Regions from separate parts of the Microbispora sp. NPDC046933 genome, predicted to be linked through region 1. Evidence: riboswitches for the same ligand, from Rfam matches in the RefSeq annotation. Region 1 holds a riboswitch; the other holds the start of a gene.

Region 1 (14,487 bases):
CAGCGACCACACTTCGGTGACCCTCATCTGGCCGCCCTGCTGTCCGCCGCGGAGGACTTCCTGGCGGGCGGCAAACGACTGCGGCCCGCCTTCTGCCACTGGGGCTGGCGGGCCGCCGGGGGCGGCGACGACCCCGGACTGCACTTCGCCGCCGCCTCGCTGGAACTCCTGCAGGCCAGCGCGCTCATCCACGACGACGTCATGGACGCGAGCGACGTGCGCCGGGGCATGCCGTCGGCGCACCGCCGGTTCGAACGGATGCACGCGGAAGCGGGCTGGCACGGCTCCGCGCGGCAGTTCGGCGAAGGCTCGGCGGTGCTGCTGGGGAACCTGCTGCTGGTGTGGTCCGGGGAGATGTGGCGCACCAGCGGCCTGGCGTCCGAGGCGATCGCCGCCGCCCAGCCGTTGCACGATTACATGCTCACCGAGCTGATGTGCGGGCAGTATCTCGACCTGCTCGAACAGGCGCAGGGCGAGAGCACGTTCGACAGCGCCCTGCGGGTGGCGCTCTACAAGAGCGGTAAGTACTCCGTCGAGCAGCCGCTCCGGCTCGGGCTCGTCCTCGCCGCCCGGGCCGAGCACGCGTGGATCGACCGGCTCTGCGTGCAGTACGGCCAGCAGGTGGGCATCGCCTTCCAGCTCCGCGACGACATCCTCGGCGTGTTCGGCGACCCGGCGGAGACCGGCAAGCCCGCCGGGGACGACCTCCGCGAGGGCAAGCGGACCGTCCTGATCGCGCGCGCGCTCGCCTCGGCCACTCCCGCCCAGGCGGAGGTCGTACGGGCCCTGCTGGGCGACCCCGGGCTAGACGCCGAGGGGGTCGGGCGGCTGCGCACGGTGATCGAGGAGACCGGCGCGCTGGCCGCGTGCGAGGGCATGATCAAGCGCTACCTGGACGACGCGCTGCACGCCCTCGACCAGGCGCCGATCGAGGAGGAGGCCCGCACGGCGCTGGCCGCCCTGGCCGTCGCCGCCACCTCCCGCCGCACCTGACGGGCCGCCGCACCTGACGGGCCGCCGCACTGGGCGAACCGCCGCACCTGACGGAACACCCAGCCGGGCCCGGCGCGCTCCCGGACCGCCGCCGCACCGCCTTCCGCTACGCCCCGTCGTGGGCGGAAGCCGGCGTGGCGGCCGTCGCCCCGGTGACCGGTGGCCCGCCGGGAGCCTCCGACCGGCTGTCCGGGCGCGTCCCGCTCACAGCGGCACGGCGGACAGCCGGGCCTTGAGCGCGGCGGCGGCGGCGCCCGGATCGCCGGCCTCGGTGATGGCCCGGACGACCACGGCCCGGCGCACGCCGTGCGCCATCACCTCGTCGAGGTTGCCCAGGTCGATGCCGCCGATGCCGAACCACGGCCGGTCGGAGCCCAGGCGCGCGGCGTGCTCGAGCAGCGCGGGGCCGGGCGCCGGGCGGCCGGGCTTGGTGGGTGTGGGCCAGATCGGCCCGCAGCAGAAGTAGTCCACCCCCGGCTCCACGGCGGCGGCCGACGCCTCGGCCGCCGAGTGCGTCGACCTACCGATGAGCACGTCGGGACCGAGGATCTCCCGGGCCACGGGGACCGGCAGGTCGCCCTGGCCGAGGTGCAGGATGTCGGGCCGGGCGGCGTGGGCCACATCCGCCCGGTCGTTGACCGCCAGCAGCGCGCCGTGCCTGTCGCACGCCGCGCGGAAGACCTCGAGCAGGTCCAGCTCCTCACGCGCCTCCAGGCCCTTCTCCCTGAGCTGGACGATGTCCACTCCGCCGGCGAGGACCGCGTCGAGGAACTTCTCGAGGTCGCCGCGGTCCCTCCTGCCATCGGTGCAGAGGTAGAGCCTGGCCTGCGCGAGCCGCTGTCGCCGGGTGTCGTTCACCCGACCACAATGCCATGCGGCGGTACGGTCAGAAACCGAGGGCCTGGGCCCTGCGCTTGACCTCGGTGTGCCGGCCCTTCACGATCGCGTCGATCGGGGCCCCCGGCAGCGAGTCGTCCGGGGTGAACAGCCACCGGATCGACTCCACCTCGTCGTACCCCGCGTCCGACAGGACCGTGAGCGTGCCGGGCAGGCCCTTGAGCACCTCGCCGCCGGCGATGAACACCGCCGGGATCTGTGGCTCGCCCCCGCCCCGCCGGACACCGACGAGCTTCTTGTCCTTGAGGAGTTGCTTGGCGCGGCCAAGGCTGAGTCCCAGCTTCTTGGCGGTTTCCGAGAGGGGGAGCCACTCCCCTACGAGCTGGTCGGTCTCCCGGTCGATCTGCGCAACAGTAAGCGTCACGGATCCACCATTACCACAGCCGAGCTGCCAGGAAACACCTCGATTACGCCATAATGCAGTCGCGGAGCGGCACGGCCGGATCGGCCAGCCGCAGCGGATCGAGCCGCTGGCCGCCCTCGACGATCCGGCGGCCCTGCACCACGTCGCGCGGCCGGTCGACGGTGAGCACCGCGGCCAGCCGGTCCTCCGCCGTCAGCCAGCACACCGCCCACTTCGCGTCCGTACGCGGGTCGCCGCGCAGCACCATGCGGTCGCCGGCCTCCCGGTGACCGGCGAACTGCACCATGTGACCGAACTGCTCCGACCAGAAGTACGGCACGGGATCGTAGACCGCCTCCTCGCCCAGCAGGGTGGCGGCGGCCGTGTCGGGGGCCTGGAGCGCGGTGTCCCAGTGTTCGACCCGCATGCGGGTGCGGAACCTGCGCGACCACCAGTTCGCGCAGTCGCCCACCGCGACCACGTTGGGCAGCGACGTGCGCAGGTGCTCGTCGACCACCACCCCGTCGTCGAGCCGGACCGCCGACCCCTTCAGCCAGTCGACGGCCGGGCGCACCCCCACGCCGGTGACGACCACGTCGGCCGGCACCCGGGCGCCGGACATGAGCGTGACGCCGTCGGCGTCCACGGTGCCGACCAGCGCGCCGAGGCGCAGCTCGACGCCCGCCCGCGCGTACCAGCCGGTGGTGTGGCTGCCGACGGCGGTCCCGAGCGCCACGGCGAGCGGGCTCTCCCCCGCCTCCACCACGGTCACCGCGCAACCGGCCCTGGCCGCCGCGGTGGCGACCTCGGCGCCGATCCAGCCGGCCCCGACGACGGCCACGCGGGCGCCGGGGACCATCCGCTCGCGCAGCGCGAGCGCGTCCTCGATCGTGCGCAGCACGTGCTGGCGGCCCTCGCCGCGCAGACGGATCGGCGTGGCGCCGGTGGCGATGATCAGGCCGTCGTAGTCCAGCTCGCCCTCGGTCGTCTCCAGGACGCCGTCGCGCAGGCCCTTGGCCGCCGTGCCGAGGCACAGCCGTACGTCGAGGGCGTCGAGGTCGGAGTCGACCACAGTGGAGTCGGTCTCTCCGAGCAGCACCGCCTTCGACAGCGGCGGCCGGTCATAGGGGCGATGGTGTTCCTCGCCGATGAGCGTGATGCGGCCGGTGAACCCACGGAACCGCAACGCCTCGATGCTTCGCACGCCGGCCAGGCCGGCACCCACCACCACGACGTGATCCACAGCTTGACCATAGATTGTCAACGGGGGCCCTGGCCAACGGGCCCCCTATAACGAGTTGGGCAATTGCCGCGCACTTCCGCGGGGGCCGGCGTTGTGAAGCCGGCCACGTCGTCACCTGACCACGCGCATCCGGATGTTCGTCGCGTGCGGCACGTGCGTGAGGCTGATCCGTTCGAGCCGGACCCGGGCGCCGCCGGGGCGGGAGAACAGCCGGACGCCGTCGCCGAGCATGACCGGCGCCACGCACACGAGGATCTCGTCGAGCAGGCCCGCGTCGAGGCACTGCGCGGCGACGTCGGCGCCGAGCACGTTGACGTACCCGTCCCCGGCGGCCGCCGTGGCGGCCTCGACGGCGGCGCCGAGGTCCGTCACGAAGGTCACGCCGGGCACCGGCGCGGCCGGGACGTCGTGGGTGAGCACGAACTGCGGCCCGCTCCACCCGCCGCCGAACGGCTCGCCCTCCTGGGGAGTGCCCCGGTGCGGGTCGTCCCCCCGGAAGGTCCGGTTGCCGACGAGCAGCGCGCCGATGTCGCCGATGAGCCCGTCCACGGCCGGGTTGGGGCCGAGGTGTTCGGTCAGCCAGGACATGTCGCCGCCCGGCCCGGCGATGAAGCCGTCCAGGGACATGGTGGCCGAGTACAGCATCGTGGCCATGGGATACCTCCGTCGGGTCGATGAGCGTCCGCCTTGTGTGACGGCGGACGGCCCTCGTCCGCATCGGTCCCGGCGATCGGCCGTTGTGGGCGGCGTACTACCCTTGTGGGCGTAAGACGCGCGGGAGCCCGGCGGACCGGGCTGAGAGGAGAGCGTGAGGCTCTCGACCGCCCCGACCTGATCCGGGTAATGCCGGCGAAGGGAGCGCTGTGTCCCACACACCGCCGTCCGGCGCACAATCCGGCGCGCAGTCCGGCTACGACGTCGTGATCGTGGGCGGCGGGGTGGAGGGCCTGGCCGCGGCCTGGCGCACCGCACGGCGGGGCCTGTCGGTGGCGGTGGTGGACCCCGCGCCAGGAGGCGGCGCCACTCACGCGTCTGCGGGGATGCTCGCGCCGGTCAGCGAGGTGACCTACACGGAGGAGCCGCTGCTGCGGCTCGGCCTCGCGTCGCTGGCGGCCTGGCCGGCGTTCCGGGCGGAGCTGGAGGACGAGACCGGCGCCGACCTCGACTACCGCACCGAGGGCACGCTGGAGGTCGCCCGCGGCGCGGACGACATGGCCGTCCTCGACGACCTCGCGGCCTTCGAGCGCACGCTCGGCCTGCGGGTCGAGCGGCTCACCGGGCGCGAGTGCCGCTCCTTCGAGCCGATGCTCGCCCCCTCCGTACGCGGCGGGCTGCTGGCCCGCGACGACGCCTGGGTCAACCCCCGCAGGGTCGTGCGCGCCCTCCTCACGGCGTTCGAGAAGGCGGGCGGCACGCTGGTGACCGAGCGCGTCGCCGGGATCGACGCCCCCGTGCCGGGCACTCCGTCCGTACGGCTGGAGTCGGGAGGCGCCGTCGCGGCCGGGCAGGTCGTCGTGGCGGCCGGGTCGTGGTCGGCGTCCCTGCTGCCCGGCCTGCCGGTGCGCCCGGTCAAGGGCGAGATCCTCCGGCTGCGCGGGCCCCGGGGGTTCCTCACCCGGTGCGTCAGGGGGCTGGTGCACGGCTCCCCCGCCTACCTGGTGCCCCGGGGCGACGGAGAGATCACCCTGGGCGCCACGACCCAGGAGATGGGGTTCGACGCGCGGGTCACCGCCGGCGGCGTGTACGAGCTGCTGCGCGACGCCCGCGAACTGGTGCCGGGCATCACGGAGCTCGAACTGGCCGAGACGACGGTCGGCTTCCGCCCGGGCACGCCCGACAACCTGCCGCTCATCGGCCCCGCCGGGCCGCCCGGCGTGCTCGCGGCGACCGGGCACGGGCGCAACGGGGTGCTGCTGTCCCCGGTCACCGCCGACGCCGTCGCCGCGTACCTCACCGGCGACGAGGTGCCCCCGGTCGCCCGGTTCTGCGATCCAGGGAGATTCAGCGAATGAAAGTCACGATCAACGGAGGCGCGGCCGAACTGCCGGACGGCGCCACTGTCGGCGACGCCGTACGGACCCTCACGTCCCTCACGTCCGGCGTCGCGGTGGCGGTGAACGGCGAGGTGGTGAGCCGGAGCGCCTGGGACTCCACTCCGGTCGGCGACGGCGACGGCGTCGAGGTGCTCACGGCCGTGCAGGGAGGATGAGCATGACCGACGACGTCTTCGTGCTGGGCGGGGAGAAGTTCACCTCGCGGCTCGTCATGGGCACCGGCGGCGCGCCGTCGCTGGAGGTGCTCGACCAGGCGCTGGAGGCGTCCGGCACCGAGCTGACGACCGTCGCGATGCGCAGGCTCGACCCGGAGTCCCGCGGTTCGGTGCTGGACGTGCTGCGCGCCCGCGGCATCAAGGTGCTGCCGAACACGGCGGGGTGCTTCACCGCCGGGGAGGCGGTGCTGACCGCCCGCCTGGCCCGCGAGGCGCTGGAGACCGACTGGGTCAAGCTGGAGGTCATCGCGGACGAGCGGACCCTCCTGCCCGACCCGATCGAGACGTTCGACGCCGCCGAGCGGCTGGTCGCCGACGGTTTCGTGGTGCTGCCGTACATCGGCGACGACCCGGCGCTGGCCCGCAGGCTCCAGGACGCCGGGTGCGCCGCCGTGATGCCGCTCGGCGCCCCGATCGGCTCCGGGCTGGGCATCCGCAACCCGCACAGCATCGAGCTGATCGTCGAGGCCGCCACGGTTCCGGTGATCCTCGACGCCGGCATCGGCACGGCCAGCGACGCGGCGCTGGCGATGGAGCTGGGCTGCGACGCCGTGCTACTGGCGAGCGCCGTGACCCGGGCGCACCGGCCGGGCCTGATGGCCGCGGCCATGCGGCAGGCGGTCACGGCGGGGCGGCTGGCCCGCCTGGCCGGACGCATCCCCCGCCGCCGCTACGCCGAGGCGTCCTCCCCCGCCCGCCCGTCCTGAACCCGCCACCGCGACGATCAGCCGTCCTCCCCACCCGCTCGTCCCGAGACGTGTTCGCCGGGCGGGCGGGAAGGCGCTCATCCACGTCTGGTAAGCCCGGTTTTCTGAATCGGCACGGCTTTTCGGACGGCGCGGAAGGCGCCCGAATAGGTCTCGGTTTAGGATTCGGGAACACGCCGGGCGGCAAATCACCCGTAAACTCTGGCGGGTGGACACGACGCTAACCGACCCGCTCGTGGGGCAGTTGCTCGATGGGCGCTACCGCGTCGAGTCCCGGATCGCCCGGGGTGGCATGGCCTCCGTATACCTGGCTCTGGACGTCCGGCTCGACCGCACGGTCGCCGTCAAGGTGATGCACCGCTCGCTGGCCGAGGACCCGCAGTTCGTGCGGCGGTTCATCGGCGAGGCCAAGTCGGTGGCCAGCCTCTCGCACCCCAACATCGTGCAGGTCTTCGACCAGGGCACCGACGGGGCGAACGTCTACCTGTCGATGGAGTACGTCCCCGGCAGGACGCTGCGCGACGTCCTGCGCCGGCGCGGCCGCCTCCCGGCGCGCGAGGCCCTGGAGATGGTCATCCCGGTGCTCGCCGCCCTCGGCGCGGCCCACCAGGCCGGGCTCATCCACCGGGACGTCAAGCCCGAGAACGTGCTACTCGCCGACGACGGCCGGGTGAAGGTCGTGGACTTCGGCCTGGCCCGCGCGATCGAGGCGACCAACCAGACCAAGACCGGCATGATGATCGGCACGATCGGCTACATGTCGCCCGAGCAGGTCACGACCGGCACGGCCGACGCCCGCAGCGACGTGTACGCCGCCGGGATCATGCTGTTCGAGCTGCTCACCGGGCGGCAGCCGTACGCGGGCGAGACTCCGATGTCGATCGCCTACCGGCACGTGCACGAGACCGTCCCCGCGCCGTCCTCGATCATGCCCGACGTGCCGCCGCCGATCGACGCGCTCGTCGCCGCGGCCACCGACAAGGACCCCGCCGGGCGCCCGGCGGACGCGACCGCGATGCTGGTCGCCGCCGTCGAGATCCACCGTACGCTGCCGAAGACCGGGCACACCGGCGCGCACGCCGCCCCCCACGGGGCCCAGGACACCGGCGCTCACACCGGCGCCCACAGCGGCGTACGGACGGGCGCGCACCGGACCATCCCGCCGGCCGGTGGCGCCTCGTCGTTCGGCACGGCCCAGCACGCGCGTCCGGAGCCCGAGCGGCCGATCGAGCAGACGATGATCCAGCCGCGCTCGGAACTGCTCACCGGCCCGGCCGAGACGCGGCGGCGCCGGGGACGCAGGATCAGGCCCGTCTGGTTCGTCGCCGCGCTGGCCCTCGTCATGCTGGCAGGCGTCGGCTTCACCGGCTGGTGGTTCTCCCAGGGCCGCTACACGAAGGTCCCCGACCTGGTGAACAAGCCCGTCACGGTCGCCAGGCAGGAGGCGCAGCAGGCCGGTTTCGAGGTCCGGATCGGCGAGGCGCGGTTCGACGACAAGGTGCCGAAGGACATCGTCCTGGACACCGAGCCGGGGCTGGGCGCCGAGGTGGTCAAGGGCTCGGTGCTCACCCTCATCCCGTCGGCCGGCCCGGAGACGGTCCCCGTGCCGAAGGTCGAGGGTTTCAGCCTGACGGACGCCCGGGCGAAGATCGCCGAGGTCGGGCTGACCCCCGGGCGGGTGAGCAAGAGCGCGAGCGACACCATCCCCCGTGACCAGGTCATCCGCACCAACCCGCCGGTGGGCAAGCGCGTCAAGAAGGGCAGCACGGTCAACTTCGTCGTCAGCGCCGGTCTGCTGATGCCGGACGTCACGCAGATGATGCGTGACCAGGCGGAGAAGTTCCTGCGCGAGAAGGGCTTCAACGTCCAGGTCGACGAGACCGCCGACGACGCCCCGCCGGGCACGGTGATCGCCCAGGAACCCTCCGGCGGCGCCGAGGTGGTGGCCGGGGCGACCGTGCACCTGACGGCCTCGCGCGGGCCGGACGAGGGCTTCCACTGGCCGTGGGAGATCAACCCCGTCGACCCCGCCCAGAGCCCGCCCGCCGTCGTCAACGTGCCCGACGTGCGCTTCAAGGCCGTCAAGGACGCCGTGGCGGAACTGAAGGCGGCCGGCTTCAAGGTCAACGTCCGCAGACTGGCGGGCGTAGGCACCGAGCGCGTGATCGGCGAGAAGCCGCTCGGCCAGCAGCCGCCGGGCACCACCATCACCCTCTGGCACTGACCCGCGCCTCGTCATCGTCCCCGGCATCCTGTCGGGGATCCGATCACGGGGTCAGAAAGCGGGCCATGTGGGTGGCTGCGGCGCCACACGGTCGCGCTCTCCTCCTCGCGGCTTCCTCAGATTCGGTCGATCCAGTCCTCAGTGACCGCCGCCCAGTCATCTTTGTTGAGGAAGTGGCAGTAAGGGAGGTTGGTGCCCTTGATCCGAAGGGGCTTGAATCCTGACCAGCAGGCCACCTCGATGTGTCCCAGACGCAACCCCTTGATCGTCTCAACCGCCGGCAGGAGGTCGGTGTCACTCGAGAACAACACCAGAGCGTCGTACTGCCTCCGCAGCGCCAGATGGATGAGGTCGACGGCCAGAGCGACGTCGATGCCCTTTTCCTGTGGAGGCATTCCATCCGCCCAGCCACGGTAGTTGAGCTGCCGTCGCACCATCTGGACGCGGGTGTCGCGAGTCCACTGAGCCGCCTGCGCGTCATTGGCCGCTGCCGGTAATGGTTGGTAGTTGGGATCGGGACGACCTCGGTACACCCGCACCGCTGTCACCTCGCTCGGACGCGACCGTCGCTGACCGATCAGATCGGCGACCCTCGCGGGATGGGGTACGCACCGGTATGGCGGCAGACCGTAGTTCTCGAAGACGCCATGCCCGCTCAGATGGACGTTCTGAAAGTCCAGGAAAACCGCGACACGCTCGGCCACGAAGTCGTCTCCCGCATGAAAAAGCCCCGCCAGTCCCGGAGGACGGCGGGGAGTAATAGCCCTAGTGTAGCAGGACGAGTCGTGCTCGTTCCGCTACCCTCCGAAATCGCCGTGTCACCATACTCCGCCGCAAGCTTGAGGCGCAGTAATTTCCGATGTTCGCCGGTCAGGGGGTGAGGGTGCCGAGGAGGCGGAGGCGGGCGAGGCCGCCGTCGGGGTAGACGTCGAGCCGGGCGTGGGTGATCCGGCGGTCGTCGTCGAGGCGGAAGCGGTGGCGGGTGTCGGGCTGGAGGCGTGTCCTGGGCAGCAGCGGGAACCAGGCGTCCTCGGCCTCCAGCGGCGCCCGGTCCGCGTCCGCGCCCTTCAGCGACGCCCAGGCGGGGGCGTTGAAGACCAGGTTGGTCGTGTCGATCTCGGCGACGGCCACCCGGCCGGGCCCGGCCAGGGCGACGACGAGCCAGTCGTTGCCGCCGTCGCGGCGGCGGGCGGTCTCCCAGCCCTCGGCCTGGTTGCGGGCCAGGCCGGGCGCGAGGACGTTGTCCGGCGAGGAGTAGAACTCGTCGGAGCACGCCGTGACCAGGCCGCCGTTCTCCATCGCGGCGAGGTCGACGGTGAGGCCCTCGAGGAACGCCCGGTCGGGCACGACCCGCCCGTGGACCCGCAGCCGCGCGACGCCGCCGTCGGGGAAGATGTTCAGCCGCACGTGGGTGAAGCGGCGGGGGTCGGTCACGGCGAACTCGTGGGCCGCGTCGCCCTTCAGCGGGCTCTTCGGCACGATCTCCACCCAGCCGTCCAGCTCGTCCGGCGAGGGATAGCCGTCGGCCGCGCAGGCCTCGACCGACGCGTACGGCGGATAGTTGCCGCGGAACCACGCGGTGTCCACGACCACGCCCCTGATGACCCCCGGCAGGCCGAGCCGCACGATCGCCCAGTCGTGGCCGGGATCGCGCCGCCGCCGGGTCTCCCAGCCGTCGTAGACCTGGCCCTTGGCCCCGAAGGTGTGCGGCCGGAACTCGGCCGGTCCCGGCCTGATCAGGGCCTCCCGTTCGGCGAACGACTCGTCGCTGGCCGCCACGACCGACCCGCCGTGCGTGCGCAGGGCGAGGTCGGGCAGGCGGGTGAAGCCGGTCATCGGACTCCCCTCGTCAGCAGCCGGCCACGCGGGGTGGCGAAATCGACGGGCGTGCCGCGCAGCCAGGTGGTGCGTACGACGCCCGCCAGCCGCGCGCCGTGGTAGGGAGACACCGGGTTGCGGTGGTGGAGCGCCGCGACGTCCACCGTGAACTCGGCGTCGGGGTCGAAGGCGACCAGGTCCGCGTCGTTCCCCACCCGGATCGCCCCCTTGTGCGGCAGGCCGGCCAGGCGGGCGGGGCCCTCGGCCATCCAGCGCGCCACGTCGGCCAGGCCGTACCCTCGAGCGCGGGCGGCGGTCCACACGACCGGCAGGCCGACCTGGAGCGAGGAGATCCCGCCCCAGGCGGCGGCGAAGTCGGGCACCTTGAGGTCGGGCGTCGACGGGGAGTGGTCGGAGACGATCCCCATGAGCACGCCGTCGGCGAGCGCCCGCCACAGCGCGTCGCGGTTGGCGGCCTCCCGGATCGGCGGGCAGCACTTGTAGGCGGGCCCGGCGACCTGTTCGGCCGCCAGGGTCAGGTAGTGCGGGCAGGTCTCGGCGGTGACACGCACCCCCGCCGTCTGGGCCGCGCGCAGCGGTTCGACGCAGGCGGCGGCCGACACGTGCACGATGTGCGCCCGCGCGCCCGTCTCCGCCGCGAGGGCGATCACCTGCTCGACGGCCCGGCGCTCGGCCTCCTGCGGGCGTGACCGCAGGAAGTCGCCGTACGCGGGGCCGCCGGGCTCCGACAGCAGCCCGGGGTCCTCGGCGTGCGCGATCAGCAGGCCGTCGAAGGCCGCCACCTCCGCCAGCGCGGCCCGCAGCCCGTCGCGGTCGAGCGCGGGGAACTCGTCGACGCCCGACGGGGACAGGAAGCACTTGACGCCCATCACGCCGGCCTCGTGCAGGGGCCGCAGGTCGGCGAGGTTGCCGGGGATCGCGCCGCCCCAGAAGCCGACGTCCACGTGGCACCGGCCCTCGGCGGCCTTCCGCTTGACCTCCAGCGCCGCCACGTCCACGGTCGGAGGGAGCGAGTTCAGCGGCATGTCCACGATCGTGGTCACGCCCCCGGCCGCCGCCGCCCTGGTCGCGGTCGCGAAGCCCTCCCAGTGGGTGCGTCCCGGCTCGTTGACGTGCACGTGGGAGTCGACCAGCCCGGGCAGCAGCGGCAAATCGCCGAGGTCGGCGGACTGCCGCGCCACGGCCGTCTCCTCGTAGGGGTGCAGGGCCGCGATCACGCCGCCGCGCACGGCGACGGCCAGCGGACGCTCCCCCTCCGGGGTCACGGCCCGCCGGGACCTCACCACCAGGTCGTACGGTTCCCCCACGCGCCACTCCTCATGTCGTGAGATGTCCGGCGGCGATCCGCGCCGCCAGCCGCTCCAGCAGCGGCCCGGCCTCGGCCACGCAACGGCTCACGTCGGGCTCGATGTCGGTCAGCGCGTACGCCGCCTCGATGCCGGCCGCCCTCAGTTCGTCGTCGCCGACGGTGCGCCGCCCGCAGACGGCCACGACCGGCACGCCGTGCTTGGCCGCGGCGGCGGCGACGCCCACCGGGGTCTTGCCGCGCAGGGTCTGCTCGTCGATCGAGCCCTCGCCCGTGATCACCAACTGGGCGCCCTCCACGTGCCGGTCGAACTCCACGAGGTCGAGCAGATAGCCGATGCCGGGGCGGATCTCCGCGTCGAGGAACGTCAGCGCGCCGAAGCCCACCCCGCCTGCCGCGCCCGCACCCGGCCGCCCGGCCACGCCCATCGCGCGCACGACGCCGTCGTGCTCGGCGGCGCCCGCCAGGCCGTGGGTGTGCGCGGCGACGGCCGCCAGCCGGGCCAGACCGGCCTCCAGCACGGCCACGTCCCGCGGGCTCGCGCCCTTCTGGGGGCCGTACACCGCCGCCGCGCCGTACGGCCCGAGCAGCGGGTTGTCCACGTCGCTCGCCACGATCACCTCGAACCCGCGCAGCAGGCCGGAGGCGTCGATCGTGCGCAGGTCGCGCAGCGCGGCGCCGCCCGGCGGGAGCTCCGCGTCGTGGACGTCCAGCAGCCGCACGCCGAGGGCCTGGGCCATTCCCGCGCCGCCGTCGGTGCAGGCGCTGCCGCCGAGACCGAGCACGATCCGCGTCGCGCCGTGCCGTACGGCGTGGGCGATCAGCTCACCGGTGCCGCGGCTGGTGGCGGTCAGCGGCACGGGATCGCCCGGCAGCCGGCGCAGGCCCGACGCCTCGGCCAACTCGATCACGGCGACTCGTGCGCCGGGCTCGTCGCGCAGGGCGTAGGCCGCCGTGACAGGGTCGCCGGCGGGACCGGTCACCTCCGTCTCGACCCGGGTGAAGCCGCTCGCCACGACCGCGTCGACGGTGCCGTCGCCGCCGTCGGCCACCGGCAGCTCGACGACGGGGACGTTCCCCAATCCGGCGGCCACGTGCGCGGCCACCTCTGGCGAGGTGAGCGACCCCCGGAACTTGTCCGGCGCGATGACGACGTGTCCTGTCATGGTGCGGCTCACCTGTGCCCTTCGATCGTGTCCGGCAACGCCTCAGACATGATCCATGGTGGTCAGCCTGCGGTGGGCGTCGGCCCCCGCCCGCGCCGCCTGATCGGCGGGGACGGTGCGCAGCTCCCCGCCGTCCACCACGGTCCGGCCGCCCACGAGCAGCCGTTCCAGCGGCGGGGTGGCGCCGTACGCGAACGCGACGACGGGGTCGTCGATCGCCGCGTGGAAGCCGCCGAGCCGCCACAGCGCCACGTCGGCGAGCTTGCCGGGCTCCAGTGAGCCGGTCTCGGCCTCCCGGCCGAGGCAGCGGGCGCCGCCGAGCGTGGCCATCTCCAGGGCCTGGCGGGCGGTCAGCGCGCGCGGGCCGTATCTGGCCCGCTGCGTGAGCACGGCCATGCGGATCTCCCCGGCCAGCGGGGTCATCTCGCTGGAGGCCGCGCCGTCGACGCCGAGCCCGACCGGCGCGCCCGCGGCCAGCAGGTCACTGACCCGGGCGATGCCGGCGCCGAGGCGGCCGTTGGAGGACGGGCAGTGGGCCGTGCCCGTGCCGGTCTCGGCGAGGCGCCGCACGTCCTTGTCGGTCAGGTGGACGCAGTGGGCCAGCCACACGTCGGGGCCCAGCCAGCCGAGCCGGTCGAGGTACTCGACGGGCAGCACGCCGAACTGCTCCCTGCAGTGCTCGTCCTCGTCGGCCGTCTCCGCCACGTGCGTGTGCAGCCGTACGCCGTGAGAGCGGGCGAGGTCGGCCGAGCGGGTCATGAGTTCGCCGCTGACCGAGAACGGCGAGCAGGGGGCGACCGCGACGCGCAGCATCGACCCGAACGACGGATCATGAAATTTCCGGATCGCGTCGTCGGTGGCCTGGAGGATCTCGTCGACGTCCTCCACGACCTCGTCCGGCGGCAGCCCGCCGCGCGAGGCGCCCCGGTCCATCGACCCCCGGCAGGGGTGGAAGCGCAGCCCGACCCGCCGCGCGGCCTCGATCTCCGCCTCGAAGAGGTCTCCCCTGCCCTTGGGGAAGATGTAGTGGTGGTCGCTCGAGGTCGTGCAGCCCGACAGGGCCAGCCCCGCCGTCGCGGCGCCCGCCACCACCTCGGCGTCCATCCGGGCCCACAGCCGGTAGCTCGCCACCAGCCACTCGAACAGCGTGCCGTCCGCTGTCACCCCCTGGGACGCCCACTGGTAGAGGTGGTGGTGGGTGTTGACCAGGCCGGGGGTGGCCAGGCAGCCGGAGCCGTCGACGCGCTCCGCCCCCTCGGGCACGGCCGGCGCCGGGCCCGGACCGACCGCCGTGATCAGGCCGTCCTCCACGACCACGTGGCCGGAGGGGATCTCCTTTCCGGCGACGGGGACGACGTAGGCGTTCTCGACGACCACGGGACGTGGGCTCTCGGGCAACGGGACTCCCGGTATGGGCGATGCGGGCGCGGGCGGACGATCTGCGGACCCCGTCATGTGCGAGCCCCCCTCATCTGCGAAGGCCCTCTCACGTGCGAGCCC
Region 2 (14,487 bases), on a different contig from region 1:
CAGTTCGAGCAGTTCGAGCTCCAGATGGCTCGCCTTGCGCCGGGCGAACAACGCGTAGAGCGCTCCGTAGGGACGCCCGCCCACGGCGGCGATGCCGACGGCGATCGTGTGCAGGCCGGGCAGGCGCGCCCAGATCAGGTCCTGGAAGCCCTCCGGGCCTGTCTCGAGCAGCACGGTCTTGCCGGTGCGCAGCAGCTTGGCGACCAGGCTGGTGTGCAGCCCGGCGGTGGCCCCGCGCAGCGTCTCGGGCAGCTGGTGGACGCCGACCAGGCGCAGCCGCTCCCCCTCGATGGACACGAAACCGCCGGCGTCGGCCCCGGTCAGCTCCGTCAGGCTCGCGGCGATGCGGTCGAGCACGACGGGCAGGTCGAGTTCGGCGTTGATGTCGCCGACCACGTCGGTCAGCCGCCGCACCAGCCGGGCGCGGCGCACCATCCTGCCGTGCGCGGCGTCGTCGTCCTCGGCGGCGTGGTAGACGTTCACGTACCCGAGCAGGACGCCGCCCGGAGAGCACAACGCGCTCGTGTCCACCCGCAGGTCGAGCAGCCGCCCGTCCCGGTGGAGACGCTTGGTGGTCAGCGACACCCGACCGCCCGCGCGTACGCGTTCGAGCACCGCGTTGTGCTCCGCCATCAGCTCGTCGGGCACGATCGGGGCCCGCCTGCCGAGCAGGTCGGACGCGGGCCAGCCGAACAGCCGCTCGGCCGCCGCGTTCCAGCTCAGCACGGCCAGGTCGCGGTCGAGCGCGACGATCGCGTCGGGGGAGCCGGCCAGGACCGCACGCGCGAGGCCCTCCTCGACGTCGCCGGAGACCCCGTCCGCGTCCGCGCCGAGGCTCCCGTTCACGGCCGCGGCGACGCCCCCGAGAGGCCCCGTGCCTGCGCCGGGCTCCACGCCGAACCCGCCCGCGAGCGGGTCCGCGGCGTCCGGGACCGCGGAGGCGAGGTCCGCCGCCCTGCCGTCCACGCTGCTGTCACCCACGTCCCCATCGTGCCTTCTTTCACCTTTTGATCTTGGGGTTTTCCGTCACCTCGCGACCGCTCCGATACGCTGCCTGCACGCAGAGAAGAGAAAGTGGGGCGCCCATGTCCACCGAGGACCTCGAAGCCCTGCTCCGTGTGACCTCGCCGGGCTACGTCGGCGAGGCCCCGCCCGAGGTCGCCTTCGGCACCACCGACGCGCCGGTGGGCCGCCTGGTCCTCGCGGTGACCGCACGCGGCGTGCTGGCCTGCACCTACGAGGACGAGCACGAGGTCTTCGCCCGGGTCTCCCGCGCCGTCGGCTCGTTCATCGGGCCCGACCCGCGCCGCCTCGATCCCCTGCGCAGGGAACTGGACGCGTACTTCACGGGCAGGCTGCGCACCTTCTCACTTTCGGTGGACCTGCGCCTGGTCACCGGCTTCAGCCGTACGGTGATCCAGCTCATGCCCGCCGTGCCGTACGGCAGCGTCACCACCTACCAGGAGATCGCCGAGCGGATCGGACGGCCGCAGGCGCCCCGCGCGGTGGCCAACGCCCTGGCCGGCAACCCGGTCTGCCTGCTGCTGCCGTGCCACCGGGCGGTGGAGGGCCCGGGCTCGCTCGGCGGCTACGCCGGCGGCCCGGCGGCCAAGGAACACCTGCTCCGCCTGGAAGGCGCCCTCTGACCTCCCCGGACTCCACCCGGAGGACGGTGCCATCAGGGGCTTTAGAAGATCACTAGTGAGCCTTTAGGCGCGCTCGGCAGGCTTCCTCGGTGTCGGCATACCGGGCTCGTCCCGCCGCGGCTCTCCGGCCGTGGGCGGGCTCTCCGGGCATGCCGCCAGCCGAATGAAAGGTGGTGAAAAGCATGTCTGTTCGCATCGACGACCTCAACGGGGACGCCGAGCTGCCGGAGGACTTCCTGGACGACATCGTCGGCGGGAAGCCGCCGTTGATCGGTCCCGAATGCGCCTATGTGTCCTCCTCCCTGGGCGGCGGGCGCGGTGACCCGATCGACGTCCGCATCTGACGGTCGAACCATCACGGCGGCGTGACCGGGCGCCCGGTCACGCCGCCCCTCGACGGGGAACAGCACGTTGATCTTGATTCTCAGCGCCGCGGACGATGCCTCGGTGGAGATGGTCGTCCCGCATCTGCGTGAACGCGGGGCGGAGTTCCTGTGGTGGGATCCGGGTGACTACCCGGCCGGGAGCACGATCTCCTCGCGCCTCAGCGGCGGATCCTGGCGGCACACGCTGTGCATCGGCGGCAGGACGTACGACATGGCCCGGTTCGGCGCCGTCTGGAACCGCCGGCCCTCGCCGTCCCGGGCACCGGAGTCGGTGACCGACGCCGACCACCGGCGATACGTCGAGAAGATCGCGCAGATCCTGCTGTACGGCTGGGAGGACACCCTCGACGCCCGCTGGTTCCCCGGCCGGACCATCGACGTCATCCGGCTGCAGAACAAGCTGCTCAACCTCGCCGCGGCGGCCCGGCTCGGCTTCACCACGCCGGAGACGCTCGTCACCAACGACCCCGCGGAGCTCATCCCGTTCTGGGAGGAGGCGGGGGGCGAGCTGATCGCCAAGCAGGTGGAGTACGTCCCGTTCCACATCGGCGGCGAGGAGCACGTGTTCTACACCACCCCGGTCACCCGGCGGCATCTCACGCATCGGCACCGGCTCGCCGCCTCCCCGGTGATCCTCCAGCCGTACGTGGACAAGACGATCGAGTTGCGGATCACTGTCGTGGGCGAGCGGGTGTTCGCCGCCGAGATCCACTCCCAGGGGTCGCGGACGACCCGGTACGACTACCGCCACTACGAGCGCAGCTTCTCGGCGTATGGCGTCCATCGGCTGCCGGAGGACGTGGAGCGCCGTTGCCTGGCGCTGACCGCCTCGCTCGGCCTGCCGTACGGCTGCATCGACATGATCCTCACGCCCGACGGCCGGTACGTGTACCTGGAGATCAACCCCACGGGCCAGTGGGGCTGGATCGAGTCGGCCACCGGCCTGCCCATCTCCGCGGCGATCGCCGACTGGCTCGTCGCCGCCGAACCCGGCCCCCGCCCCGAGACCCCAGGGGAAACCGCATGACCGTTCCTCCCGAGGAGACCTCCTTCGCCGGCGTCCTGGCCGGGGCGGTGGAGCTGCTGCGCGGCCTGCCGCGTACGCGTGACGGCGTGGCGGCGGCGCGGCGCGCGGCCGAGCGCTGGCGGGCGGACCACCCGGACGTGCGGGCCCAGCTCGTGACCGACGTACGGCCCGGCAGCCCCATGGTCGACTACGACCTGGTGCTCGACCATCCGGACGGCGGAACCCTGGCGCTGACCGCCCCGGCCGACGACGGCGTCCCCTGGACGGTGGACCACTCCACCCACTGGGCCTCGGGCAGGGTGCTGACCGTCGACGGCCAGGAGCTGCTGATTCAGAATGCGCTGCTGACGCTGCGCGCCCGCGCCGAGCGGGATCCGTCGGTGCAGGAGGAGCTGGTCGACCACTGCGTCCTGGAGGAGCTGATCGCGCGTGAGCCCGAGCCGACCCAGGAGGAGCTGCAGGAGGCGTCGGACGCCTACCGGATGCGGCGCGGGCTGCGCACTCGTGAGCAGATGCTGCGCTGGCTCGGCGAGGTCGGGCTCACCCGGGAGGCCTACGACAACCACATCCACGGGCTTGCTCTGAAGCGACGGGTGCGGGCGCGGGTCGAGTGGGAGACCGCGCGGGACTACCTGGAGCGCCACCCCGAGGAGTTCGACCAGGTCTGGGCGGTGTGGGCTACGGGAAGCACGGAGCGGCTGGCCGGCCTCGCCGCGTCGGGAGACCCGTTGGCGGCTCTCGGCGCGGCCGTGCTGTCGCGGGGCGACCTCGATGTGACGGCGGCGGTCCGGGTCGCCCGCGAACTGCCGGAACCGCTCCGGGACGCCGCGGCCGGCGAGGTCGTGGGGCCGGTGCCGTACGGCGCCGGGCACCTGTTCGGGGTCGTGCGCGAACGGCGGCCGGCGGACCTCGCGGACCCGGCGACGCTGCCGGCGGCGGGCCGGGCGGGCTTCGCCGCGTTCATGGCGGCGCGCCGCGCGGCGGCCGAGATCACCTGGCACTGGCTCTGAGCGGCACAAGGCAACGCCGATGAGCGCGCCGTTCCCCCCGCCCGTGCCGGATCCCGACCACACCCGGCCCATGTCTCCCCGGCCCTCCGCCGGAAACTGGCAGGAGCACCGGGCGGTCCGGCCGGCGGCCGGACCACCGGGCCCGCCACGCGAGCCGGGCCTCCCCTCCGGGGGGCAGGAGCGGGGCGTCTTCCGGGAGGAGGCGCTGCGGCGGCACGCCGTACGGAGCCGGGAGCCGCACGTGCCGGTCGCGCTCCGTGGGCCGTCGTTCCTGGCGTTGTGGATCGCGGTGGCCGCGCTGGTGGTCGCGGGAGTGGTCGTGGCGGTGCTGGCGTCGGTGCTGGCGTCGGTGCAGATGCCGGGGGCGGCCCGGTGAGGCGTGTGCCGGTGGTGCTGCAGAACACGCCCACCGAGTGCGGCACCGCGTGCCTGGCCATGGTGCTGTCCCATCACGGCCACCGCGTCACGCTGACCGAGCTGTCGGAACGCCTCGGCGTCGGCCGTGACGGGCTGAGTGCCCGCGCGCTTCTGCAAGGCGCCCGTGAGCATGGCCTGAAGGCGCGGGGGTTCTCGCTCGATCCCGAGGACCTGGCCCGGGTGCCGCTTCCCGCCGTCGCGCACTGGGAGTTCAACCACTTCGTGGTGGTCGAGCGGTGGTCGGTCGACCGGGTGGACATCGTCGATCCCGGGCAGGGACGGCGACGGCTGACCCAGGAGGAGTTCTCCGCCGCCTTCACCGGAGTGCTGCTGGTCTTCGAGCCGGGGGAGGGGTTCCGGCGCGGGTCGACGTCGCTGGCGAGCGCGTGGCGGCGGGAGTTCGTGCGCACGCTGCTGCGGCGGCGGCGCGGCCTGCTCGTGCAGGTCATCGCGGCGTCCCTGCTGCTGCAGGTGCTCGGCCTGGCCATGCCGCTGCTGTCCGAGCTGCTGCTGGACACGGTCATCCCGCGAGGCGCCTCCGGCCTGCTGCCGCTGCTCGGCGTGGGAGTGCTGCTGGCGGGGGCCGCCCAGCTCGTCCTGGCGTACCTGCGCGCGGCCCTGCTGGTGGCGGTGCGCGCCCGCGCCGACCGGGAGCTCACCGAGGGGGTGGTCGCCCACCTCGTCGCCCTGCCGTACCGGTACTTCACCCGGCGCGGCACCGGCGACCTGGTGACCCGGGCCACCAGCGTCTCGACGCTGCGCGAGCTGCTCACCGGCCAGATCGTCACCGCGCTCCTGGACGGACCGCTCGCCGTCGGCTACCTGGCGCTGGTCTACCTGCGCGACCCCGTCTTCGGGGTGGCGCTGACAGGCGTGGTCGCACTGCAGTCGGCGCTGCTCGCGGCCACGTCCCGCCGCGTGCACCGGCTGGCACAGCAGGAGCTCGCCGCGCTGTCGGCCTCGCAGAGCAGCCTCATCCAGACGATCAGCGGGATCGAGACGCTCAAGGCGTCGGGCGCGGAACGCAGGGCGATGGAGCAGTGGTCGTCCCACTTCGCCCGGCAGCTCGACGCGGACGTGCGCAGTGGGCTCACCCACGGCCTCCTGGAGGCCGCGCTGTCCGCGATCCGCGTGATCACCCCGCTCGGGCTGCTGTGGCTCGGCGCCTGGCGGGTGATGGACGGGCAGCTCAGTGCGGGCGCCCTGATCGCGCTCAACGCCGTCGCGCTGGCCGCGCTCACCCCGCTCGCCTCGCTGATGACCAGCCTGCAGAGCCTCCAGCAGGCGGGCGCGCACTTCGACCGGCTGACCGACATCCTCGCCTCCGCCCCCGAGCCGAGCCAGGGCATCGAGGTGCTGCGCCTGCGCGGCGCGATCGAGCTACGGAACGTCGGCTTCCGGCACGACCCGCGCGGCCCGTGGACCGTACGCGGCGTGTCGGTGACGATCCGCCCGGGACAGAAGGTCGCCCTGGTGGGAGCATCCGGCTCGGGCAAGAGCACGCTGGCCCGGCTCCTGCTGGCGCTGCACATCCCGGTCGAGGGCGAGATCCGCTACGACGGCGTCCCCGCCGCCGAGCTGAACCTGAGCACGCTGCGCCGCCAGTTCGGAGTGGTCACCCAGGATGTGGCCCTGTTCAACGGCTCCATCCGGGACAACATCGCGCTCAACGACCCCGACGCGCCGCTGGAGCGGATCATGCAGGCCGCCGGGCTGGCGGCGCTGCACGACGAGATCACCGCCATGCCCATGGGATACGAGACCATGCTGACCGACGGCGGCGGGCTGTCCGGCGGCCAGCGGCAACGCCTGGCCCTGGCCCGCGCCGTGCTGGCCCGGCCCAAGGTGCTGCTGCTGGACGAGGCCACCAGCAACCTCGACAGCGCCACCGAGGCCGCCGTCGAGGCCAACCTGGCCTGGCTCCCCCAGACCCGGATCGTCATCGCCCACCGCCTGAGCACGGTCAGGGACGCCGACCTCATCCTCGTCCTCGACTCCGGACGCGTCGTGCAACGCGGCACCCACGACCAGCTGATGGCCCAGGGCGGCACGTACGCCGCGCTGGTCGCGGCCGGCCTGCGCCGGTGACAGCCCACCTCGTCCGGCTCGGCGTGATCAGCCGGCCGCGGCGACGGCACGGTCCCGCCAAAGACCGAGGCCCGCCCTGCCGGCGAGCCGGGCGAGCCTGGCGTGGTGCCGGGCCGCGGCGTCGTCGTCTCCCATGGCCGAGGCGAGCATCGCCAGGAACCAGTCCACCGGCCCCAGGAAGGCGATGGCGGCTCCGACCGAGATCCGTCCCTCGTAGGGCAGGAGGGCCGAGTACGTGGCCGCGCAGGCGCGGACGTCGCCGACCGCAGCCTGCGCGGCGCCCTGAAGACAGGTGAAGGTCAGCCACGACCAGTCGCGCGGCGCCGGCCGCCACCCGTCGGCGGCCGCCTCGCGGGCCTCCTCCCCTCTGCCCTGTCCATGCCGCAGGAGCACGCGAAGCGCCTGGTCCGCGCAGGGGTTGGTGCCGGCGACCGAGTCGATGAGGGGCTCCGCCTCGCTCATCGTCCCCCTGCCGTAGGCGAGGAGGATGCGGCCCAGGGACACGACGGATCCCGCGTACCACATGCCGATGCGTTCGGCCTGCCGCTCGAGGTCGGCGTAGAGACTCTCGGCGTCGTCATACCGTCCGCGGAGCGTGAGCCGCCCCGCCCGCCACATCGTGTGCTGGAAGCGCGGCCAGGGCAGCGGCATGCGGGCCAGCATGGCGTCGCACCGGGCGGCCGCCTCGTCCGCTCCCGCGACGTCGAACACCTCCATACGACGGAAGGTCCACATCATCTGTGCGAGCAGCTCGAACTCGGGCGTCCGGGTCTTCTGGGCCAGGTCTTCCAGCTCCCTGGCGATCTCCCATGCCTCCTCCGTGTAGATCGAGCTGGGAATCGACAGATATCGGGCGTTAAGCGCACGCATCAGCAGATGCGGGTCGCCGATACTCCGGGCCGTCTCGACCGCCTGTGCGGAGTAGAGGTGGCAGCGCGGGTCGTCCGACCCGTCGTACAGCTCCTGGGCCAGCCCGCCGAGCAGCCGCGCCCGCTCGGGGCCGGCGGCCTCGGGCATGACGTCCAACGCGCGCTCGAACCGGTGCACGAGTTGGAGTTCGACCTCCTCGTACGGATTGCGCAGGTTCCAGATCGAGGGCGCGTCCAGCGCGGTGAGCGCCCGGGCGACCAGCAGGGGCCCGTCGGCACCCACCACCCGGTCGGCTACCCGTATCGCCCGCGCCCGCACGCTTCTGGCGGCCAGGGCGTCGCCGGCGTCGAGCAGGGCGCGTGCCTGCCGCAGCAGCAACTCGACGTGGTCGGCCGGATCACCGGCCGCGGCCCCGTGTGCCTCCACCGCGCGGCCCCACCAGGTGGCCGCCTCCTCGTAGGCCAGGCGGAGACCCGACTGCTCGGCCACAGCGGCGGCCCAGCGCGCCGCCTCCGCGTACGCCGCGGGCCCGGCCTGGATCGCGTGATGGGCGATGACGGCGACGTCGGCGCCGGGCCGTTCGACGAACGCGTCCATCACCCGCCGGTGGATGACGGCCCTGCGCAGCGGCGGAATCTCCCTCAGGAGGGTCTCCCGCACCAGGTCGTGGGCGAAGCTCATCCGGCGGCCGGAGGCGACGACCAGACCGGTCCGCACGGCCTGGTCCAGCAGCTCGTACACGGGCGCCGCCCGCACCTCGCCCACGACGCCGGGATCGAAGTCCCTGCCGATCACCGCGGCGATCCGGAGCACCTCGGCGACCCCGGGATCCAGCGCCGCCAGCCGCTGGTGGATCAGGCCGGCGACCGCGTCGGGAACCGTGTCCAGCGGACGGCCCTGCGCGAGCAGCCGGGCCGTCTCACGCACGAAGAACGGGTTGCCGCCGGTGCGCCGCGTCAGCAGGTGGGCGGTCCGCTCGTCGACCTTTGCGCCCACGGTCACGGCGATGGCCCGGATAACCGGGGTTTCGAGGCCCGCGAGCCGGATGCGGAGCAGGTTGTGCCGGGCGAATCTGCCGAGCACGTCGTCGAGGGGACCGGCCCCGGCGGTGTCCCGGAACGCGGTCACCAGCGTGAGCGGGACATGCTCCGCCGAGTCACCGACGAGCGCCGTCACGTCGCGCAGCAATCCCAGGGTCGCCGGGTCGGCCCACTGGAGGTCGTCCAGCATGATCACGATCGGCCGGTCCCGGGCGGCGGCGCGGAGCCAGTCGGCGACGGCCTGATGACGCCGCTGACGCGCCCCCTGCACCGACCCCTGCACCGACCCCTGTGCCGACCCCCGTGCCGATCCCTGTGGGACCTCCTCGTCGAGGAGCCCGGCCAGGGCCCCGAGGTCGGGAGCCGGATGGACGCGCTCCAGCGACCTCAGGACCTGGATCCACGGCCACAGGGGCAGGGCGGTGTCGAGATCGTGGCAGCCGCCCCAGAGGGTCAGGTGTCCCCGCTCCGCGCACCGGTCCCTGAACGCCTCCAGCAGCCAGGTCTTGCCGATGCCCGGTTCCCCGGTCACCACGATCGTGCTCATCCCGCTGCCGAGCGCCGACTCCATCTCCGCGAGCTGCCGGTCGCGCCCGTGCGGCGAGCGCACTTTTGCGGCGGCCGGCCGAGCCGGCTCGGGTCCTGCGGGCCCACCGGGGATGGTGAGGGACGGCGTGGAAGGCGGAGCGATGAGAGATGGGGCCTGGCGAAGGATGTCCTGCTCCAACGCCCGCAGCTGCGGGCCCGGATCGAGCCCGAGCTGATCGGCGATGAGACTCCTGACGCGGCGCAATGTGGCCAGCGCGTCCGCCTGGCGACCGGCCCTGTAGTACGCGAGGGCCAGCAGCCACCACAGCCGTTCGCGTAGCGGATGCTCCCCGGTCTCGGCCTCCAGGTCCTGGATCACCGCCTCGGGCCGGCCCAGATCGAGCTGTGCCTGTGCGCGGCGCTCGACGGCGACCAGGCGCAGCTCGTTGAGGCGGTTCACCTCGGTGACGGCCCACAGCTCGCCCGCGAAGTCGGCGTACGGCAGGCCGCGCCAGAGCCCCAGCGCCTCGTCGAGCAGCGCGAGCGCCCGGGCGGGCGGCCTGCGTTCCGCGTGGGCGACGAGCGCGCCGAACCGCAGGGCGTCGACGTCCGAGGTGGCGAGCAGGTAGCCGGGGCGTTTCGCCACGAGGAGCCGGGGAGGGGTGCGCGGTGCCCGCCGCGGTTCGATGACACGACGCAGGTTCGACACGTAGACGTGGATCGACTCGAGTGCGGTCGCCGGCGGCGTGCCGTGATAGAGGTCCTCGATCAACGTTTCCGTGGAGACGACCGCGCCCGCGGCGAGCACCAGCCGGGCCAGGACGGCCCGTTGCCGCGGGCCTCCGACGCCGACCGGTGCCTCACCGTCCCGGACTTCGAAAGGGCCCAGCACCCGGAATTCCACTGCCCCCACGGCCTCTCTGATGGTGGAGGCCGGCGCGGGCCTTCCCTGGGCAGCAGTCTTGAGGTGCCGTCTTGCAACTCACTTGCCTGTGGGTGGGAATCCGACCAGGTGAGAAACCAGCCCGGGTGAGAATCCGGCCGCCTCTAACGGCGCGACCGCAGGCGGCGCGCCGGGACGGACACCGCCACGGTCGCCAGCGCGGCGACGAGGAACGCGGCGAGCGCGGCGTTCATCCAGGGCTGGTGGACGAACCCGAGGGCGAGGCGGACGTCGGTCCAGAACCCGTCCCACCAGCCGACGGTCGGGGTGGACGTGACGATCCAGTACGCCACGAACCCGAGGACCCAGGGCACGACCATGAGCCAGCGGGAGGGGGCGTCCCCGGAGGTGTTCCACCGGGCGGCCCCGCCGAGCAGGAAGTAGTCGACCACGAGCACGGAGAACATCGGCACGAACACCGCGCCGATCACGGCCAGGAACGCGCCGTACGAGTTCACGTCGGCGAACAGCGCGATCAGGGTCGTGAGCACGCCGATCACGATCGAGATCACCCTGCGGTCCCAGCGTGGCGCGAGGTTCTGGATCGACACGGTCGTCGAGTAGACGTTCGCGAACGACTGGTCGGCCTCGCGCAGCACCAGGATGCCGAAGAACAGCACCCCGAGAGGGGCGGCCACGAACGGGTCCCACACCTTGTCCGGGTCGTTGCCGACCAGGGCGAGCGCGGCGATGCCGAGGGCCAGGCAGGCCACCTGGGCGATCGTGTATCCGGCGACCACGCCGGTGAACGCCGCGCCGCTCGACCGCGAGTGCCTGGCGTAGTCGGCGGCCATCGGCACCCACGACACCGACAGCGCGATCACGTAGTCGACGGCCGGGGCGAAGGCGTCCCAGGAGCCGCCCCCCACGGACGGCCCCTGCGTGAACAGGGCGACCGACAGCCAGATCATCGCGACCACCACGCCCGCCGTGACGTATCGCCGCAGCAGCCGCAGCGCGCCGAGCGGCCGGATCGTCAGCGCGATCGTCAGCGCGCCCGCCGCGACCGCCCACACCGCGTACGGCACCGCCGTGCCGAACAGCGCCTGCGCGCCGTTGGCGATGACCCACAGCTCGAAGGCGCCCCAGCCGAGCATCTGCACGATGTTCAGCACGGTCGGGATGTACGAGAGCCGGGCCCCGAACAGGCCGCGCAGCAGCACCATCGCGGGCCGCCCCGTGCGTACGCCGGGGATCGCGGCCAGGCCGACCATGGCCGTCCCCAGCAGGCTGCCGACGACGGCGGCCAGCACCGCCGCGGTGAACGTGAGCGGCCTGCCTCCCAGCGGGTCGAGCAGGAACAGCGCCCCCGAGAAGCCGAGGAGACTGACGCCGAGATTGGCCCAGAACGCCCCCTGGTCGAGCAGGCCCAGAGTTCTCGGGGCCTCCTCGTCGAGGGTGAGCGGAACCTCCGCGTGCGCGTCGTCGACGACGGCAGAAGTCATCACACGCTCCCTACGCCGGCATTATCCGGACAGGTTCATGCGGTCGGCGGCACGAGTTCGATCCGCCCTCTCAGCCCGGTCACGCCCGAGCTCCCGCGGGTATTGATGATGTCTTTGGGATTATGACACTTCTTTGACCGTTTTCATACGCCGGCCGTGTCCCAGCGCCGCCGTGTCCCCGCGCCGCCGTGTCCCAGCGCCGCCGTGTCCCTAGGCCACGTAGGGCGCCTGACCGGTCTCGCTCACCATCGGACGCCCGGCCGCGGCCCAGGACCGCATGCCGCCGTCCACGTTCACGGCGTCCCGGCCGATGTGGTTGAGCCACATCGCGGCGTGCGCCGACCGGCCGCCGACCCGGCAGACCACGTACACCGGCCGGTCGTACGGCACCTCGTCCACCCGCGCCTGCAGCTCGCCGAGCGGGATGTGGACGGCGCCGGGGGCGTGGCCGGCCACCCACTCCTCGTTCTCACGGACGTCCAGCAGGTACGCGTCCTCGGGCAGTGCGTCGGGGGCGATTTCCGGCAATGTCATGCGCCCATTCTGGCGGCACGCCGCCGATGCCCGGGCCGGTGCCGCGACCTGTGACCCACGCTGATCCGCGGGCCGGCTCCGAGGCCGACTCCAGGGGCCGACTCCGGGGCGCTACTTGAGCAGGCGCGACAGGCGGCGGTCGGCCAGCGGCTTGCCGCCGGTCTGGCAGGTCGGGCAGTACTGCAGCGACGAGTCGGCGAACGACACCTCCCTGATCGTGTCGCCGCACACCTCGCACGCCTCGCCCGTACGGCCGTGCACGCGCAGGCCCGACTTCTTCTCCGACTTGAGGTCCTTGGCGGCCAGCCCCCTGGCCCGCCCGACCGCGTCCCGCAGCGTGCTCACGATCGCGTCGTGCAGATCGGCGACCTGGCCGTCCGTCAGCGTTCCCGCGATCTTGAAGGGGGACATCTTGGCGACGTGCAGCACCTCGTCGGAGTAGGCGTTGCCGATGCCCGCGATCACCTTCTGGTCCCGCAGCAGGCCCTTGATCTGCGTGCGGCTCCCGCCGACGATCGTCTTGAGCAGGTCCGGCGTGAAGTCCTCGGCAAGCGGGTCCGGCCCGAGCCCGGCGACGCCGGGGACGTCCTGCGGATCGCGCACCACGTAGACGGCCAGGCGCTTCTGCGTGCCCGCCTCGGTCAGCTCGAAGCCGGGAGCGCGGCCGTCCTCGCCCGGCGACAGCCTCACCCGGACGGCGAGCGGGCCCTTGCCCGGCCGCACCGGTTTCGCACCGGTGAGGTCGTCACGCCAGCGCAGCCAGCCGCCGCGGGCCAGATGGGTGACGAAGTGCAGGCCGTCGCAGTCGACGTCGAGGAACTTGCCGTGCCGCGCCACGCCGGTGACGAGCAGCCCGGCGAGCGCGGTGACGGGCGGGTCGACGGTCTTGAGCGCCTGGAAGGCGGTCACGTCGACGCCGACGACGGCATGGCCGACGGCGTGCTCGCGAAGGAACTCGGCGAGCGCCTCGACCTCGGGCAGCTCCGGCATGCCCTCACACTAACCCGGCCGGTCAGGGGACGTCCCAGAACGCGAGCTCGTGCTCCATGCCGCGGACGAACAGCTCCCTGGCGCGCGCCGGGTCCGGAGCCGCCTCGTCGATCATGACGGCGATGCGCGCGGCGAGGGCGGCGAACCCGGGGTCGGCGTAGGTGTCCACCCAGGCCCGGTAGCGCGGCTCGGCGGGCGGGTCGGCGGCCAGGATCCGGCCGAGCGTCGAGTAGCCCCACATGCAGGGGTACAGGGCCGCCAGTCCCTCGCCGTAGTCCGCCGCCGACTCCAGCAGGAACGAGGTGTACGCCGCGCAGGCCGGCCCCTTCACGGCGCCGTCGAGGTCGGCGCCGAACTCCGCCGACAGCGACCGGTGCAGGTCGAGCTCGTCGTGCCACGTCGCGTACGCCAGGTCGACCAGGTCGCCGAGGTGGGCGTCCGGAGCCTGCCAGGCCAGCCGCGAGAACACCCGCACGTAGTCGAGCAGGTACAGGTAGTCCTGCTCCAGCCATGACCGGAAGACCGGCTCGGGCAGGTCGCCCGCCGCGATGCCGCGTACGGTCGGGTGCGCGAGCTGGGCGTCCAGCATCGGCCGCCCGATGGCGTGCAGGTCCGCAGAGATTCCCATAAGGGCTCATTGTGGCCGCAATCGGCGAGCTAGGCTCGATCGAGTGACACTGACGATCGCCGAGGAAGTGCTGCTGCTGGCCTACCGGGAGGACACCGGCAAGCCCGTCATCGGGCCGGTGGAGCTCGACTGCGCCCTGGCCGGGGCCCTGCTCGCGGAACTCGCCGTACGGGGACGGGTGGACCTCGACGGCGCGAAGGTCGTGCCCGTCGACCGCACCCCGGTGGGCGAGGAGGAACTGGACGCGACGCTCACCCGCATCGCCGAGGAGGAGCGCGGGCCGCGCAAGGCCGACTGGTGGGTGGGCAGGCTGCGCGCGGGCGGGCTGCGCAAGCGGCTGCTGACCCGCCTGGCCGCGCGGGGCGTGCTGAGCGAGCAGGCCGGCAAGATCCTGGGCATCTTCCCCACCACGCGCTATCCCGAGCTCGACCCGAGCCACGAGCAGGGCGTGCGGGAGCGCGTCCAGAACGTGCTGGCCGGGGCCGAGCCCGACGAGCGGACGGCGGTCCTGATCGCGGTCATGCACGCGGCCAGGCTCGACCGCAAGGCGTTCCCCGACGCGCCGAAGGGCCGGATCAAGGAGATCGCCGAGGGCCAGTGGACCGCCGAGGCGGTTCGCAGGACGATCTCCTCGATCCACGCCGCCGTGGCCGCGGCCACGACCGCCGCGACGGTCGCCGCCACCGCCGGAAGCTGACCGCCGCCCCACCTGCCGCAAGCTCGGGGGCGGCCGGGGCTACTTGGTGATCACGTCCTTGGGGACCTGCTTGTCGGCGGCGAGCGCCTCGAACAGGCGCAGCGCCTTCTGGGTGTCCCACTTGACCACCGCCTGGCCGCCGATCGTCGGCAGCGAGCCGATCGGCACGGCGGTGGCGACGGGCCCCTCGCGCATGGCCATGCCGACCGACAGCAGGTCGAACAGGCCGGTGCCGGGG

The links. Region 1 has a riboswitch for thiamine pyrophosphate ahead of thiO (glycine oxidase ThiO). Riboswitches for the same ligand answer to the same signal wherever they lie in the genome.
Region 2: another riboswitch for thiamine pyrophosphate. It lies ahead of ABZ857_RS28060 (cytosine permease); the one in region 1 lies ahead of thiO (glycine oxidase ThiO).

Annotation. Positions count from the first base shown of each region.
Region 1 covers NZ_JBEYWW010000029.1:45,658-60,144, reverse strand. Annotated here, with positions in the region: gene ABZ857_RS32060 (polyprenyl synthetase family protein) at 1-993, shown strand, start outside; gene thiE (thiamine phosphate synthase) at 1,198-1,851, opposite strand; gene ABZ857_RS32050 (Rv2175c family DNA-binding protein) at 1,880-2,254, opposite strand; gene ABZ857_RS32045 (FAD-dependent oxidoreductase) at 2,298-3,476, opposite strand; gene ABZ857_RS32040 (dihydrofolate reductase family protein) at 3,588-4,130, opposite strand; TPP riboswitch at 4,241-4,351, shown strand; gene thiO (glycine oxidase ThiO) at 4,340-5,488, shown strand; gene thiS (sulfur carrier protein ThiS) at 5,485-5,685, shown strand; gene ABZ857_RS32025 (thiazole synthase) at 5,682-6,452, shown strand; gene pknB (Stk1 family PASTA domain-containing Ser/Thr kinase) at 6,661-8,676, shown strand; gene ABZ857_RS32015 (NYN domain-containing protein) at 8,793-9,380, opposite strand; gene alc (allantoicase) at 9,547-10,512, opposite strand; gene allB (allantoinase AllB) at 10,509-11,822, opposite strand; gene ABZ857_RS32000 (glycerate kinase) at 11,833-12,987, opposite strand; gene ABZ857_RS31995 (8-oxoguanine deaminase) at 13,030-14,385, opposite strand.
Region 2 covers NZ_JBEYWW010000023.1:69,596-84,082, reverse strand. Annotated here, with positions in the region: gene ABZ857_RS28100 (PAS domain S-box protein) at 1-846, opposite strand, end outside; gene ABZ857_RS28095 (methylated-DNA--[protein]-cysteine S-methyltransferase) at 1,086-1,646, shown strand; gene ABZ857_RS28090 (hypothetical protein) at 1,829-1,990, shown strand; gene ABZ857_RS28085 (MvdC/MvdD family ATP grasp protein) at 2,058-3,059, shown strand; gene ABZ857_RS28080 (TIGR04500 family putative peptide maturation system protein) at 3,056-4,069, shown strand; gene ABZ857_RS28075 (hypothetical protein) at 4,089-4,445, shown strand; gene ABZ857_RS28070 (peptidase domain-containing ABC transporter) at 4,442-6,574, shown strand; gene ABZ857_RS28065 (BTAD domain-containing putative transcriptional regulator) at 6,602-9,925, opposite strand; gene ABZ857_RS28060 (cytosine permease) at 10,060-11,400, opposite strand; TPP riboswitch at 11,391-11,507, opposite strand; gene ABZ857_RS28055 (rhodanese-like domain-containing protein) at 11,611-11,934, opposite strand; gene ABZ857_RS28050 (DNA-formamidopyrimidine glycosylase family protein) at 12,046-12,924, opposite strand; gene ABZ857_RS28045 (TenA family protein) at 12,947-13,552, opposite strand; gene ABZ857_RS28040 (GPP34 family phosphoprotein) at 13,596-14,249, shown strand; gene ABZ857_RS28035 (LCP family protein) at 14,289-14,487, opposite strand, start outside.